Teredinibacter turnerae T7901: one gene and its partner. The protein of the gene in region 2 binds, or shares a complex with, the protein of the main gene of each other region. Links are inferred from orthologs where the notes say so. Each region holds a gene or a part of one and is shown on either strand. Other genes may lie near its edges.

Evidence for each region. The genes of interacting proteins can lie anywhere in the genome.
Region 1: the proteins of aceF (region 2) and lpdA are in contact, whole or in part, in a crystal structure (PDB 1EBD), measured with the Geobacillus stearothermophilus proteins. The link is inferred for Teredinibacter turnerae T7901 from one-to-one orthologs. Residues at the interface, in WP_033016211.1 of Geobacillus stearothermophilus: Ile130, Ala131, Met132, Pro133, Arg136, Arg140, Glu141, Asn155, Arg157; in WP_049624544.1 of Geobacillus stearothermophilus: Pro340, Ser341, Asp344, Tyr345, Arg403, Asp406, Val408, Glu431, Ala432, Gly433, Asp438.

What each region holds. Positions count from the first base shown.
Region 1 is NC_012997.1:2,795,311-2,802,434, reverse strand. Bases 2,081-4,961 are described here. They hold lpdA (dihydrolipoyl dehydrogenase), read left to right. Parts: upstream 2,081-2,735; coding sequence 2,736-4,187; downstream 4,188-4,961. Other genes in these bases: sucC (ADP-forming succinate--CoA ligase subunit beta), read left to right, coding at 4,363-4,961; odhB (2-oxoglutarate dehydrogenase complex dihydrolipoyllysine-residue succinyltransferase), read left to right, coding at 2,081-2,633. In the rest of the region: TERTU_RS11195 (2-oxoglutarate dehydrogenase E1 component), read left to right, coding at 1-1,346; more of odhB, read left to right, coding at 1,395-2,080; more of sucC, read left to right, coding at 4,962-5,532; sucD (succinate--CoA ligase subunit alpha), read left to right, coding at 5,532-6,404; TERTU_RS11170 (DUF4156 domain-containing protein), read left to right, coding at 6,568-6,885; molecular chaperone HtpG, read left to right, coding at 6,979-7,124. UniProt on the Escherichia coli protein: Lipoamide dehydrogenase is a component of the glycine cleavage system as well as of the alpha-ketoacid dehydrogenase complexes.
Region 2 is NC_012997.1:1,073,308-1,081,346, forward strand. The notes cover bases 1,804-4,734. They hold aceF (dihydrolipoyllysine-residue acetyltransferase), read left to right. Parts: upstream 1,804-2,259; coding sequence 2,260-4,209; downstream 4,210-4,734. Other genes in these bases: aceE (pyruvate dehydrogenase (acetyl-transferring), homodimeric type), read left to right, coding at 1,804-2,245; TERTU_RS04560 (DUF4124 domain-containing protein), read right to left, coding at 4,345-4,734. In the rest of the region: more of aceE, read left to right, coding at 1-1,803; more of TERTU_RS04560, read right to left, coding at 4,735-4,755; TERTU_RS04565 (hypothetical protein), read right to left, coding at 4,761-6,137; TERTU_RS04575 (methyltransferase family protein), read left to right, coding at 6,584-7,987.

The sequences.
Region 1 (7,124 bases), 1.7 Mb from region 2 along the record:
TGGTTAACGATGGGGTGATTACTCAGGATGAAGCCGAAGGCTATCTGAATGACTACCGCGCAAAACTGGATCGCGGGGAAGACGTAGCTGAGGGCTTGGTTAGTGAGCCGGATTCGTCTCTATTTGTTAATTGGTCGCCTTATATCGGACATGACTGGCAAACGCCTTACGAGAGTGGTTATCCGATAAAAGACCTGCAAGCGCTAGCAGAGCAGATAAGCAGTATTCCGGATGGCGTTCAGGTACAGCGTCAAGTCGCAAAAATTTATGACGACCGCCGCAAGATGGCGGGTGGCGCCTTGCCTATCAATTGGGGTATGGCAGAAACTCTCGCCTACGCAACCCTGCTCAAGCAAGGGTATCGTGTTCGGATTACTGGTCAGGACGTTGGTCGTGGTACCTTCTCGCATCGTCATGCGGTGGTGCACAATCAAAAGGACGGCAGTTGTTATTTGCCATTGGAGCACGTAGACGAGAACCAGGGGCCGCTGGATATTTACGACTCATACTTGTCTGAGGAAGCTGTTTTAGCGTTCGAGTATGGTTACGCAACTACCACACCCGGCGGGTTGACGATCTGGGAGGCACAGTTCGGCGATTTCGCCAACGGTGCGCAGGTGGTTATCGATCAGTTCATCACCAGTGGTGAGCACAAATGGCAGCGCCTGTGCGGGCTGACCATGCTGTTGCCACACGGTTACGAGGGGCAGGGGCCAGAACATTCGTCGGCGCGCCTCGAACGTTTTATGCAGCTGTGTGCAGAGCACAATATTCAGGTGTGCATTCCCACCACCCCTGCTCAGGTGTATCACATGCTGCGCCGCCAGGCGATTCGCTATATGCGTCGCCCTCTGGTGGTGATGAGCCCCAAATGGATTTTGCGACACAAACTCGCGACCTCGACGCTGGAAGAATTGGCGGACGGCCGCTTCGAAACCGTTATCGGTGATTGTGAAGCGGAAGCCAGCGAGGTTAAACGCGTCATCCTGTGCAGTGGTAAAGTGTACTACCACCTTTATGAAGCGCGTGAAGAACGCGAACAAAAAGATGTTGCACTGATCCGCATTGAACAGCTCTATCCATTCCCTGAGGAAGATTTGCGTATGACCTTGAAGCCATACGCGCACGTGACCGATGTTATTTGGTGTCAGGAAGAGCCGATGAATCAGGGAGCTTGGTTCTCCAGCCATCACCGCATGCGTCGTGTGGTGGAACGTGTAAATGAAGACGCGTACTTGCGGTATGTTGGGCGAGCATCATCGTCGGCCCCTGCTGCAGGCTACATGTCTACGCACCTGGATGAATTGAACAAATTTATTAATGCAGCACTGGACACCAGTGTTTGAGTTTAGTTAACAGTTTCTTAGCGAAAAAGCGATAAGGACACACCCGTAATGAGTAACGAAATAAAAGTCCCTACGTTTCCTGAATCTGTTCAGGAAGGCACTATTGCCACATGGCACAAACAACCAGGCGAAGCATTTGCTCGCGATGAAATTATTGTCGACATCGAAACTGACAAGGTTGTTCAGGAAGTTCCTGCTCCTGCCGCGGGTGTGATGAAGGAAATATTGAAGGGGGAAGGCGACACCGTCACCAGTAACGAAGTTATTGCTCTGTTTAACGAAGGCGAAGCTGCGGCGGATTCCAGTGAACCCGCGTCGCCCAGCGCTGAACCTGCAAGTGCTGGTGGCAGCGATAGTGGCGACAACTCCGACATTTTAGCTGCCCCCGCCGCGAAAAAGCTCGCTCAGGAGAAAGGAATCGACCTTGCCAAAGTTAAAGGTACTGGCAAGGGAGGTCGCATCACAAAAGAAGATGTCGCAGCACATAAAGACGAACCTGCAGCGGCGCCTGCGCCAGCGGCTAAACCAGCACCTGCTGCGGCAAAATCGTCAGCGCCGGCAGTTGCAGTAGAAGGTAGTGGGGAAAGGATCGAAAAACGTGTACCTATGACGCGCTTGCGTGCACGAATTGCAGAGCGTCTACTGGACGCGACGCAAACTACGGCCATGCTGACCACGTTTAACGAAGTGAACATGGAACCGATCATGAAATTGCGTTCGCAATATAAGGATATGTTCGAAAAGGTTCACAATGGAACCCGTCTGGGCTTTATGGGCTTTTTTGTTAAAGCCGCGGTTGAAGCCTTGCGCAGAATCCCAGCTGTTAACGCATCGATCGACGGTAACGACATCGTATATCACGGTTATCAAGATATAGGTGTTGCGGTTTCTACGCCTAAAGGTTTAGTTGTTCCCGTGTTGCGAAACACCGAAAACATGAGCCTGGCAGCTATCGAAAACGGTATTCGTGACTTTGGCCTGCGTGCGCGCGATGGCAAAATCGGTATCGAGGAAATGCAGGGTGGAACCTTCACCATCACCAACGGCGGTGTATTTGGTTCGTTGCTGTCTACGCCTATCCTCAATCCTCCACAGGCTGCAATTTTGGGTATGCACAAAATCCAGGAGCGCCCGATGGCAGTAAATGGCGAAGTTAAAATTTTGCCGATGATGTACCTCGCGCTCTCTTATGATCACCGCCTTATCGACGGTAAAGAAGCCGTATCCTTCCTGGTCGCCATTAAGGAAATGATCGAAGATCCAGCGCGCATCCTGCTGGAAATCTAACGGGTAAGTTTCCGTTCTTTTGGGGGCTATTGCATGCAATCAGCCCCTTAGCTTGCAGATTACAATTATTTAATCATCGACATTATTTTTGGGGTTAATCCTATGTCCAACAAATATGACGTTATCGTTATTGGTTCAGGTCCTGCTGGTTATGTGGCAGCGATCCGCGCCGCTCAGCTCGGTTTAAAAACAGCTTGTATTGAAAAATGGAAAGACAAGCAGGGTAACGGCGTTAATGGTGGAACCTGTTTGAATGTAGGTTGTATTCCTTCAAAGGCACTGCTGGATAGCTCGCACAAATATCACGAGGCGAAATCTGCCTACGCAGCACATGGTATAGGCGTAAATGACGTCTCTATTGACGTGCCGTCGATGATTGCGCGCAAAGAAAAAATTGTTAAGCAGATGTCTACCGGCATCACCGGTTTGTTTAAAGCCAACAAAGTGACCCCTCTGTTTGGTACAGGCAAACTGCTGGCGAACAGAAAAGTTCAGTTTGTGAGCAAAGACGGTAATGAAGAAATTTTGGAAGCAGAGAACGTGATTCTTGCTTCTGGTTCTCTGCCAGTAAATATTCCGGTTGCACCCGTTGATGGTGATGTCATTGTCGATTCTACCGGTGCACTGGAGTTTACTGAAGTGCCAGAGCGCCTCGGCGTTATCGGGGCCGGTGTTATCGGTTTGGAATTGGGCAGTGTTTGGAAGCGTTTGGGTTCCAATGTGATTTTGCTTGAGGCGATGGAATCATTCCTCGCAATGATGGATCAGCAAGTTGCTAAAGAAGCGCAAAAAATTTACAAGAAGCAGGGCTTGGATATCCGTCTCGGATGCCGCGTTACTGGTTCTGAAGTTGTTGAAAAAGATGGCAAGAAAGAAGTGATTGTCACCTATTCGGACAAAGACGGCAATGAAGCCACTGAAACTTTCGATAAGTTGATTGTGTGTGTTGGTCGTCGTCCTTTCACCGATGGCTTGCTCTCAGACGACAGCGGTGTGAAGTTGGACGAGCGTGGTTCAATCTATGTAAACGACCTGTGTTCGACCAGCGCGCCCGGCGTATGGGCAATTGGCGACGTTGTTCGCGGTCCAATGTTGGCGCATAAAGGTTCTGAAGAAGGTGTGATGGTCGCTGAGCGCATTGCCGGTCAAAAAACGGTTATGAATTACGACATTATTCCTAACGTCATTTACACACACCCGGAAATAGCCTCTGTTGGTCGTACTGAAGAGCAGATTAAAGCCGATGGTGAAGAGTACAACGTTGGTGTATTTCCATTCCTGGCGATTGGACGTGCGGTAGCCGCAGACGAGTCTGACGGTATCGTGAAAATGATCGCCGACGCAAAAACCGACCGCGTATTGGGTTGCCATATTGTTGGCCCAAGCGCTCCAGATTTGGTGCAACAAGTTGCTATCGCTATGGAATTCGGTTCCAGCGCAGAGGACATTGGCATGACGATATTTGGTCATCCAACATTCTCCGAAGCTGTGAAAGAAGCGGCTCTGGCGGTGAACGGTCACGCCATTCACATGCCGAATCGTAAAAAGAAATAGGCAGTTAGCAACATTACAAAGAGAAAGAAGGGTGATGAACAGTCTGGCGAACGCCAGATTGTTCGCTACGCTCTCATTGGGAACGGTGGAGATTTCCACTGCAAAATAACGTTATAAACCTTTCCAAGCTCCGTTGGTCAACGCCAATGTAGCGCGGATGTAACAGGATAAGACAATGAACTTACATGAGTATCAGGGTAAGCAGTTGTTTGCCGAATACGGTTTGCCCGTATCCAAGGGCGTCGCTGCGGAAACTCCTGCCGAAGCTGCAAGTGCAGCAGGTATTCTCGGTGGAGACACCTGGGTGGTAAAAGCTCAGGTACATGCGGGTGGTCGCGGTAAAGCTGGCGGTGTGAAGCTGGTAAAATCCAAGGCTGAAATCGAAGAGTTTGCCAAGCAATGGCTAGGCAAGAACCTCGTCACCTATCAAACCGACGAAAATGGCCAGCCTGTTAGTCGTATCCTGGTAGAAACCTGTACTGATATCGATCAGGAGTTGTACCTGGGCGCCGTGGTTGACCGTTCGACTCGTCGTATCGTTTTCATGGCTTCCACAGAAGGCGGCGTAGAAATCGAGAAAGTTGCTGAAGAGACCCCTGAAAAAATTCTGAAAGCGATTATTGATCCGCTGGCAGGTGCACAGCCCTACCAAGCTCGTGATCTCGCATTCAAACTCGGCTTGGAAGGCAAACAGATCAAGCAATTTACCCAGATATTCCTCGGCCTGGCCAAGATGTTTAAAGAGAAAGATTTGGCTCTGCTGGAGATCAATCCTCTGGTTATTACCAAAGAAGGTGATCTGCACTGTCTGGATGCCAAAATTAACATCGACGGCAATGCACTTTATCGCCAACCTGCGCTGAAAGAGATGCACGATCCTTCGCAAGAAGACGAGCGCGAAGCGCATGCGGCCAAGTGGGAGCTCAACTATGTCGCCCTTGATGGCAATATCGGCTGTATGGTCAATGGTGCCGGTCTTGCGATGGGTACCATGGATATCGTTAAGTTACACGGCGGTCAGCCCGCAAACTTCCTTGACGTTGGTGGTGGTGCGACCAAAGAGCGCGTAGTCGAAGCATTTAAAATTATTCTGTCAGACGAAAGCGTATCCGCTGTTCTGATCAATATCTTCGGCGGTATCGTGCGTTGTGATCTAATTGCTGAGGGTGTCATCGGCGCTGTCGAAGAAGTTGGAGTGAAGATTCCTGTCGTTTGCCGCCTTGAAGGTAACAATGCGGAACTTGGCGCTAAAGTTCTTGCTGACAGCGGCCTGAATATTATTGCTGCGACCAGCCTTACTGACGCAGCAGAGCAGGTGGTTAAAGCGGCGAAGGGGGATGCGTAATGAGCGTACTGATTAACAAAGAAACTAAAGTATTGTGTCAGGGTTTCACTGGTTCGCAAGGCACCTTCCATTCAGAGCAGGCGATTGCATACGGCACGAAAATGGTTGGTGGCGTTACTCCTGGTAAGGGTGGCCAAACGCACTTGGGCTTGCCTGTGTTCAATACCATGGCGGAAGCTGTAGCAGAGACAGGTGCCGATGCCTCTGTCATCTATGTGCCAGCACCTTTCTGTAAGGATTCTATCCTGGAAGCAGCGCACAGCGGCGTGAAACTGGTTGTGTGTATTACTGAAGGCATTCCCACAATGGATATGCTGGACTGTAAAGTGAAGTGTGATGAGTTAGGCGTTCGCCTGATTGGTCCTAACTGCCCAGGCGTGATCACGCCCGGTGAGTGTAAAATCGGAATTATGCCAGGTCACATTCATTTGCCCGGCAAGGTGGGTATTGTGTCTCGTTCTGGCACCCTGACTTACGAAGCGGTTAAGCAAACAACCGATTACGGTTTTGGTCAGTCCACTTGTGTCGGTATTGGCGGAGACCCGATTCCTGGTTCTAACTTCATCGATATCCTGGAAATGTTCCAAAACGACCCGCAAACCGAAGCGATTGTAATGATCGGTGAGATTGGCGGAACCGCGGAAGAAGAAGCTGCCGCCTACATTAAAGCGAATGTTACCAAGCCTGTGGTTTCGTACATCGCGGGTGTAACTGCGCCTCCTGGAAAGCGCATGGGGCACGCTGGTGCGATTATTTCCGGTGGTAAAGGTACTGCAGACGAGAAATTTGCGGCGCTGGAAGACGCTGGTGTGAAGACTGTTCGCAGCCTGGCGAACATCGGTGATGCGTTGAAAGAGGTTACCGGCTGGTAACTTTTACTCACGCGTCAGGTCATAGAAAAGGTCGACTTTCAGTCGGCCTTTTTTTTGATTCATACGCCAGCTCTGTGGACGCAGATTGTTCGTTTGGTTGTTAATGACTGGAAATTTACGGATATTAGGTTGGTTGAAAAGCGAGATTATCTTGGGAGGAATTATGCAAAGAACGTTGATGTTGTCGATTGTGGTAGTTGCAATTGCTGGCGGCTGTACTTGGGTTAAACCCATTGAGCAGGCTGAACATGTACAGGTACTTCAAACTGTGTCTGCCCCAGAGTCGTGTCAGCGCCTGGGAAGCACGAGCGTAAGTGTTAAAGATAAAGTGGGTTTTGTGAAGCGCGGTGAAGACAAAGTAGCTCGTGAGCTTGAAACCCTGGCAAGAAATGAGGCCGCCAAAATGGGCGGGAATGCGGTTATGGCAAAATCCGATTCCGCTACTGGGGCGCAGGAGTTTTTTATATATCGGTGTCCCTAAGCGAACTGTTTCCCCATTCGGCAGCCTTGAATTCGCTATCGGCAACTCCATATAGGATTCCATCGTATAAACCGGTAGAGGATAGACACTACAATGACCGTTGAAGCAAGCACAGAAACTCGTGGATTTGAGACAGAAGCCAAGCAGCTTCTGCACTTGATGATTCACTCGTTGTACTCAAACAAGGAAATATTTCTGCGGGAGCTCGTCTCCAACGCCTCGGATGCAGCCGATAAACT
Region 2 (8,039 bases):
TCACATTTCCCCCGGCATTTACGCGCGCTCTTACCTCGAGGGTCGTTTGTCTGAAGACCAACTGGATAACTTCCGTCGCGAAGTGGACGGCAACGGCTTGTCTTCCTATCCGCACCCCTGGCTGATGCCAGACTACTGGCAGTTCCCGACCGTCTCTATGGGACTGGGTCCTATTCAAGCTATTTATCAGGCGCATGTGATGCGTTACATGTCCGCTCGTGGTTTGTGTCCACGCGGTGACCGCAAAGTGTGGGCATTCCTGGGCGATGGTGAGTGTGATGAGCCGGAATCCCTCGGCGCTATCTCCATGGCAGGTCGCGAACAGCTGGAGAATTTGATCTTCGTGATCAACTGTAACCTTCAGCGTTTGGATGGTCCTGTGCGGGGTAACGGCAAGATTATTCAAGAGCTGGAAGGCGTATTCCGCGGCGCAGGTTGGAATGTCATCAAAGTGGTTTGGGGTTCCGGTTGGGACCGCCTGCTCGAGAAAGACAAAACTGGTTTGTTGCAGAAGCGCATGAACGAAGTGCTCGACGGCGAACTGCAGAACTACAAAGCCAACGGTGGCGCCTACACCCGCGAACACTTCTTTGGTAAATACCCCGAGTTGCTGGAACTGGTCGCAGATATGAGCGACGACGAGATTTTCCAGCTCAACCGTGGTGGCCACGATCCGCAGAAAGTGTATGCAGCGTATTCAGAAGCTGTGTCTCACAAGGGGCAGCCGACAGTTATTCTGGCCCACACTGTAAAAGGCTACGGCCTGGGTGCTTCGGGTGAATCAGCCAACGTCGCGCACTCGGTCAAAAAGCTGGACGTTGAAAGCCTGAAGAATTTCCGCGACCGCTTCGGTATTCCTGTTTCCGATGACGATCTGAAATCTGTGCCTTACTATCGACCTGCGCCGGATTCGCCAGAAATGGTCTACATGCGCAAGCGCCGTGAGGCATTGCAGGGTTACCTGCCGTCGCGTGTGGCCGATTTCGAATCGATGGAAATCCCCAGCCTGGATACCTTTAAAGGTCTGTTGAAAAGCACCGGGGAACGCGAAATTTCCTCTACTATGGCGTTTGTCCGTTTTATCTCCACGCTGGTGAAAGACAAAAACATGGGCAAGCAGGTTGTGCCTATCGTGCCTGACGAAGCGCGTACTTTTGGTATGGAAGGCATGTTCCGTCAGCTGGGTATCTACTCATCTGAAGGGCAGCACTACACCCCGCATGATCACGATCAGATCATGTACTACAAAGAAGACAAAAAAGGCCAGATCCTCGAAGAAGGTATTAACGAAGCTGGTGCAATGTCTGCGTGGATCACTGCGGCAACAGCCTACAGCACTTACCGTGTACCTATGGTGCCGTTCTATGTTTACTACTCCATGTTCGGCTTCCAGCGTATTGGTGATCTGGCGTGGCTGGCCGGTGACATTCAGGCGCGTGGCTTTCTGATTGGCGCCACCGCGGGTCGTACCACGCTGAATGGCGAAGGCCTGCAGCACCAGGACGGTCACAGCCATTTAATGGCGAACACCATTCCAAACTGCCGCAGCTACGATCCTACCTATGCCTATGAGCTTGCAGTGATCATTCAGGATGGTTTGAAGCGTATGTATGTCGACAAAGAAAATGTCTTCTACTACCTCACCACCATGAACGAGAACTACGCGCACCCGGATATGCCGTTAGGGGCAGAAGAGGGCATCATCAAAGGTATCTACAAGCTGAAAGACGGTAAAAAGGCCGTTAAGAAGAAGCGCGTACAGTTGATGGGTGCCGGTACCATTTTGCGTGAGGTGGAAGCTGCAGCTGAGTTGCTGCGCGATGATTGGGGTGTAGAGTCCGACATCTGGAGCGTTACCAGCGTTAACGAACTGGCGCGTGATGGTCAGCGCACTGACCGCTGGAACCGCATGCATCCAAGTGAGGAGCCCAAGAAAGCGTACCTCACCGCGCAACTGGAAGAGAGCGAAGGTCCTTTCGTTATCTCGACGGACTACATGAAGAGCTACACTGAGCAGTTGCGGGCCTATGTTCCAGGCCAGTATGTCGTGCTGGGTACCGATGGTTTTGGCCGTTCGGACACCCGCAAAAAACTGCGCAGCTTCTTCGAAGTAGACCGCTACTACGTGGCCTGTGCGGCATTGAAAGCGCTGGCTGACGAGAAAAAAATCGAGCTGTCTGTGGTGAGTGATGCAATGAAAAAATACGGCATCAATGCAGAAAAAACTGACCCGACTATTTGCTAGAGGAGAGTAACTGAGTGGCTAAGCAAACTATCCCAGTACCCGATATTGGCGGGGCTGAGAACGTTGATGTGATCGAAGTCTGCGTTGCTGTTGGCGACGTTGTGGCTGCAGAAGACTCTCTTATCGTGCTGGAATCAGATAAAGCGTCGATGGATATTCCTGCTCCGGTTGCGGGAAAAATCACCCAACTGCTTGTTAAAGAGGGCGATACAGTTTCAGAAGGCGACAGCATTCTTGAAGTGGAGGTCGAAGGCGCTGCTGACGAACCTGCCGCTGAACCGGCTGCAAGCGCGGAGCCGGAAGCCAAGAGTGAGCCAGCCTCCGCCCCTGCAGCGTCAAGCGAATCCGCCGAGATGCCGGTGACTGTGCCGGATATCGGTGGTGCAGAAGGTGTGGATGTCATCGAAGTTTGTGTTTCTGTTGGCGATGAAATTTCCGAGGGCGATTCAATGATCGTTCTGGAGAGCGATAAAGCGTCCATGGAAATACCAGCGCCAGCCAGCGGTAAAGTCGTCAGCATCTCTATTAAAGAGGGCGACAAAGTTTCGATGGGTGACGCTGTACTGGTGTTGCAAGTTGCTGGCAGCGCGCCGGCAGCAAGCGACAGCGCCCCTGCCGAAGAAGCTCAGAAGGCAGCGGCGCCTGCAGCAGCTGAACCCTCTCCTGCGACCCCTGCGGCTCAGGCTCAGCCGGGCGGTGTACAGGAGGTTGCTGTGCCTGACATTGGTGGTGCGGAAAAGGTGGATGTTATTGAAGTCTGTGTTTCTGCAGGCGATGAGATATCTGAAGGTGATTCCGTAATCGTTCTCGAGAGCGATAAAGCGTCTATGGAAGTGCCCTCGCCGGCGTCAGGGAAGGTTGTTGAGGTACTGTTGAAAGAGGGCGATAAGGCGTCTAAAGGCGTTCCGATGCTGAAGCTGGAAGTCGCTGGTCAGGTCGCGTCATCTGCACCTGCTCCTGCGGCATCGTCGAGCCCGAGCACGCCCGCAGCAGCAGCGCCGGCTAAGAGTAAAAAAGCTCCCGCTCCGGAAGCTAAACTCACCGGTGCCAATGTATACGCGGGCCCTGCGGTGCGTCATTTGGCGCGTGAATTGGGCGTGGACCTGACTAAGGTTGTGGCGACTGGCCCCCGTAAGCGTATCACCAAAGATGACGTAAACAGCTACGTTAAAAACGCGCTCAAGCACCACAAGGAAGCGCCTGCGGCAGCTGCAGCTACCGGTGGCGCGGGTATACCCGCGGTACCGGCGGTCGATTTTTCTCAGTTCGGCGAAATAGAAATGCTGAAAATGAGCAAAATCAAAAAAGTGACTGCGGCGAATATGTCTCGCAACTGGTTGAACGTGCCTCACGTCACTCAGTTTGACGATGCCGATATCACTGAGCTGGAGGAATTCCGCAAGAGTGTGAAGGCGGATGCAGAAAAAGCCGGTGTTAAGTTGACGCCATTGCCTTTCCTGTTGAAAGCCTGTGCTGCGGCCCTGGAAGCTGAGCCTGCGTTTAATGTTTCACTGCACTCTGACGGTGAGCACTTGGTTCAGAAAAAATATGTGCACATTGGGATTGCGGTGGACACACCTAACGGGTTAATGGTGCCGGTGATTCGCGATGTGAACAAAAAAGGTTTGTTCCAACTGGCAAAAGAATCGGTAGAGTTGGCGTTGAAAGCGCGTGATGGCAAGCTGTTGCCGCGTGATATGCAGGGCGGATGTTTCACCATCTCCAGCCTCGGTCCGATTGGCGGTACCGGTTTTACTCCCATAGTGAATGCGCCAGAAGTCGCGATTCTTGGCGTATCTAAGGCCTCTATTCAGCCTGTGTGGGACGGCAAAACCTTTATTCCGCGGCAGATGTTGCCGCTGTGCCTCTCCTACGACCACCGAGCTATTAACGGTGCAGATGCGGGTCGCTTCATGACCAAGCTGACGTCAGTGTTGGGCGACTTGCGTCGTTTTCTGCTCTAAGCTTGCAGCATAAGCAGGGCAAAAAATAAAACCCCCAGAGTTAGCGCTCTGGGGGTTTTTTTATATTGACTGGATGGTGGGTGTGCTGTGTCTAAGTGACCCCGGTGTCTCTCCTACGCCGATGTCTTTCCTAGGTTAGTGCATGTCCTGCTCAGCCTCGCGAAAACACTCGACGCGATCTTTCGTTTTGTTCGGGTGTAGCATGGCGCACTCTTCTCTGGTTGGTGGTGTTGTTGCCGGTTTGTGTTCATCGGTTCGCGGAAGTCGCGATGCCTGCTCTCGCTCCACTTCCTGGCGGCGCAGCTCCGCGCGATAATCGTTAACGCGCTTGCGCTGTTCGTTGAGCTCTTCGCTGGTTAAGCCGAGTTTAGGGGCTTCTTTGAGCTCAACGATTTCTGTTTCGACGGCGGTATTTGCGGGTGGCCGATCGCCGAAATGCACACGACCTTTCTCGTCAACCCATTTCACTGCATCAGCATAGGATTGCGATACATCCACGTTACTTAACGCGAGGGCGAGCCCGAGTGCCCAGTACTGCCGTTTCATTAGTATTACTCCTTGGGATTGTCCTCATTGAGCGCGATTTCCGCAGCAGGTGACATATTCTGGCTGCTCGCGCGCTCGAGACGGCCGCCGTTCAAACGGCGGCTGTAGGCAGCAAGTAATACGAGCTGCGCGATTATCAGTCCCTCATACGGTTTTCTGTAACGGCCTTCGTTTACCGACACGGGGACGAACCCCTGCACCACAAACCAGGCGGTAAATATCGCTGCCAATAACCACTGGTGGCCCTGAAATTGATGTTTGTTTTTTCGCCATGTGTAGAGTGTGAGTGCTACCGTCAGCAGGCCCAGGGGTAACCATATCCAGCGTGAGTGGTAGTTCACAAAGCCCAGCCCGTAGTCGAGATTGGAGTCGGGCCAGGATGGATCAAGCATCAAAAAAATCAGATTCTCGCTCACCAGCCACATGTACTTCTGAAAACTCAGACTATTGCGTTCAAAGTAGGTTTCCCAGTCTTTGCTGCCATTGTCGATATTGATGTCGACAACCACCTTCCCGGTACGCGCGGTGTGCCAGTCACTGAGCGGAGCCAGAGGACGCGTGCCGGTAGATGGCGAGCCGTAGCCGTAATACCAGACAGCACCCTGGCGGGAGTACTTGATCTGAATTTCCTTCTTGCCGGATTTAGCGTAGATCATATTCATTTGGCCTACCCCGTGAGGTGCGATAAGCCCCATTTTTTGATAGCTGCGGTAGCTGAGCGGGCCAAGAATCAAGCCTAGCAGTACAAGCGAGTAGACCGCCTTGGTCATTTTCTGCGGTTGGCTGAACCAAAGCCAGGAAGCCGCGACCGCTGCCATAGGGATACAAACGCCGCGGGTCAGGCCCGCAATAATCCAGATAAACACCATGAGTACGAATGCATTTACTGTCTGTTTGCGCATCGAGCGCCAGGTGGCCCAGAGCGCGCCGCCCATGAGTGGCAGCATCAGCGTTTCTTGCATGTAGTAGCCGTAGATGCTCAGCCACGAAGGCAACCAGGTAATGGCCACCCAGCCAACCAGTGCGATGTCTTTGGAGGGTTGCAGTTCACGAAAAAACCGGTACCACAGCCAGGGCATCGCAAACGCGAGCAGAATTGTATAAAAACCGACCAATCCATGATCGCCGTAGGTTAGCTTGCCGATAGCGCTGATATACAGCTGGTACATCACCGGGTCGGTCAGCGTCATTGGGTCGTCTCTGAGCACATCGGTACCTTGCTCCCAGTGACGCTGGGGGTCGCTCCATATATGGCGGGCGGGATCGTGTTCGATGATGTAATACGCGCGGAAGAGATATCCGAGTACCAAAAGGGTGTATACCACACCGATGAAGATGGAGCGGGGATCAATGGATTTGGGGGCTACAACTGGTGTCGTCACGGCGATTACCTACAGGATTTCTTGTTGTTTTTGTGGTCGGTGGCGGGCTGGTACGCTAACGCAAAGGCGAGATTATAGCCTGCATGTGAAGCGGCTTTAAACTGCGTAAATCGCCAACAAACGCTCAGATTGAAGTGTGTCGAAGAAGAATTAAGGCGAAGGTGTTATACCCGGTGAACGCTATCGGTGGATGGTACGGAAAACCAGCAAGCACTTTGGTGGTAAGAACGTTCACGCTGGTGAGCTTTAGTGGTGGCTAGTGGAATTGCCTTGTGAAAAATCAAACAACAAGTTCACTATCAGCGCCCTGGTGGGCAGACAAACTGCGGTCTGCTTGATAGTATCCCGTGCTTGATTTACCCGTATCCCGTGCTCGACGGCTGCCGTCGTTGGCAGTCTCCCAGCTTAGGAAATATAAGAAGAAAGTTAAAAACGAGAATAACAACATGAACACTCAAACTTCGACTGCCGGCATCAGGCAGACTAAATCTGGTGCGTGGATTACCGACAAAGCCTGGATATGTGGGGTGGTAGGTGCGATTACCGTACTCCTGTGTGCGATGGCGTATAACCGGTTCGATATTTTAAATAAAGGGTTGTTTGTGTTGGGCCAACAACTTACCAGTAATCGCACCGACAGTATTCTGGCTGCCCTGTTTATTATCACTGCGGCGATGCTGATCACGGAGATGGTGAGGCTGTGGCTATGGGATCGGGAAGGCTTTATATCGATTGACCCAGATCTGCGTGCGCGGAATTTAGGAGCGTTCTTCACGAAGTCGCTGTTGAACTATTTGTTGTATCTGGCCGCATTATGGGTTGTGTTGGAGTTTTATCACACCGCCAACGAATATGGTTTTCGCATGAATGCCAACTACTATCAAGGTTGGTTCCGGTTTACCGAAATGGTGTGGTCCGCTTATCTGTGGGCGGGTTTACCCTATGTATTGCTTACCCGAGCAGTGCGTTACGATCCAAAAGCGGATTCCCGCGATACCGGTTGGTTTCTTGGCAAACTTCTGCGCTACCCTCTGGGGAAAGTCTCTGGGTCGCCACAGTTGTGCCCTCAGTTTGGCCAGGATGATGCCAAAATTGCTCGTGCTCTGATTGTGAAGTTATTCTTTACCCCACTGATGACGGTATTTTTTATTGGCCAGTTTCCGCACCTTGTCAGCAACGTGGGCTATGTATTTGGCAGCCTGCCGGCAAGTATCGCAAATGGGACTTATACTCACCGGGTTTTTAACAGTGACTTTTTTAATATTTCGATCGCGTTTATTTTTTCTATCGATGTGGCTCTGGCGTGGTGTGGTTATGTGATTTCCTCACGCTGGGTCGACAACCAGACGGCATCCGCCGAACCGACAATGCTGGGCTGGGTGGTCTGCCTTATTTGTTATCCTCCGTTCCAGCAGGCGTTGGGTTGGTACTATTCCGCACCCGGTGAGCGCGATGTGTTGCGTTTCGACAACCAGTGGATTATCACCGTGTTTACCGGGATGATGGTGTGTAGTTATATCGTCTATATGTCGGCGACTTTGTGGTTCGGTGTGCGCTTCTCCAACCTCACCAATCGAGGAATTATCCGCAAGGGGCCGTTCGCTTTTGTGCGGCACCCTGCCTATGCCTCGAAAAACTTTGCCTGGTGGTGTGTGATGTTCCCGGCGATTTTATACAACGCCACTCACACAGGTATCGAATTGGCTGCGATGCAAACGTTTGGTTTGTGCCTGATGACTTTTGTCTACTATCAACGAGCTTTGACCGAGGAGCGCCATTTGCGGCTCGATCCGGTGTATCTCGAATACTGTGAACAGGTTAAATATCGTTTTATTCCCCGCGTTTTCTAGCCCTCTTGGCAGGTACTGCTAAAAAAGCCCGGCACTAGGCCGGGCAAGACTC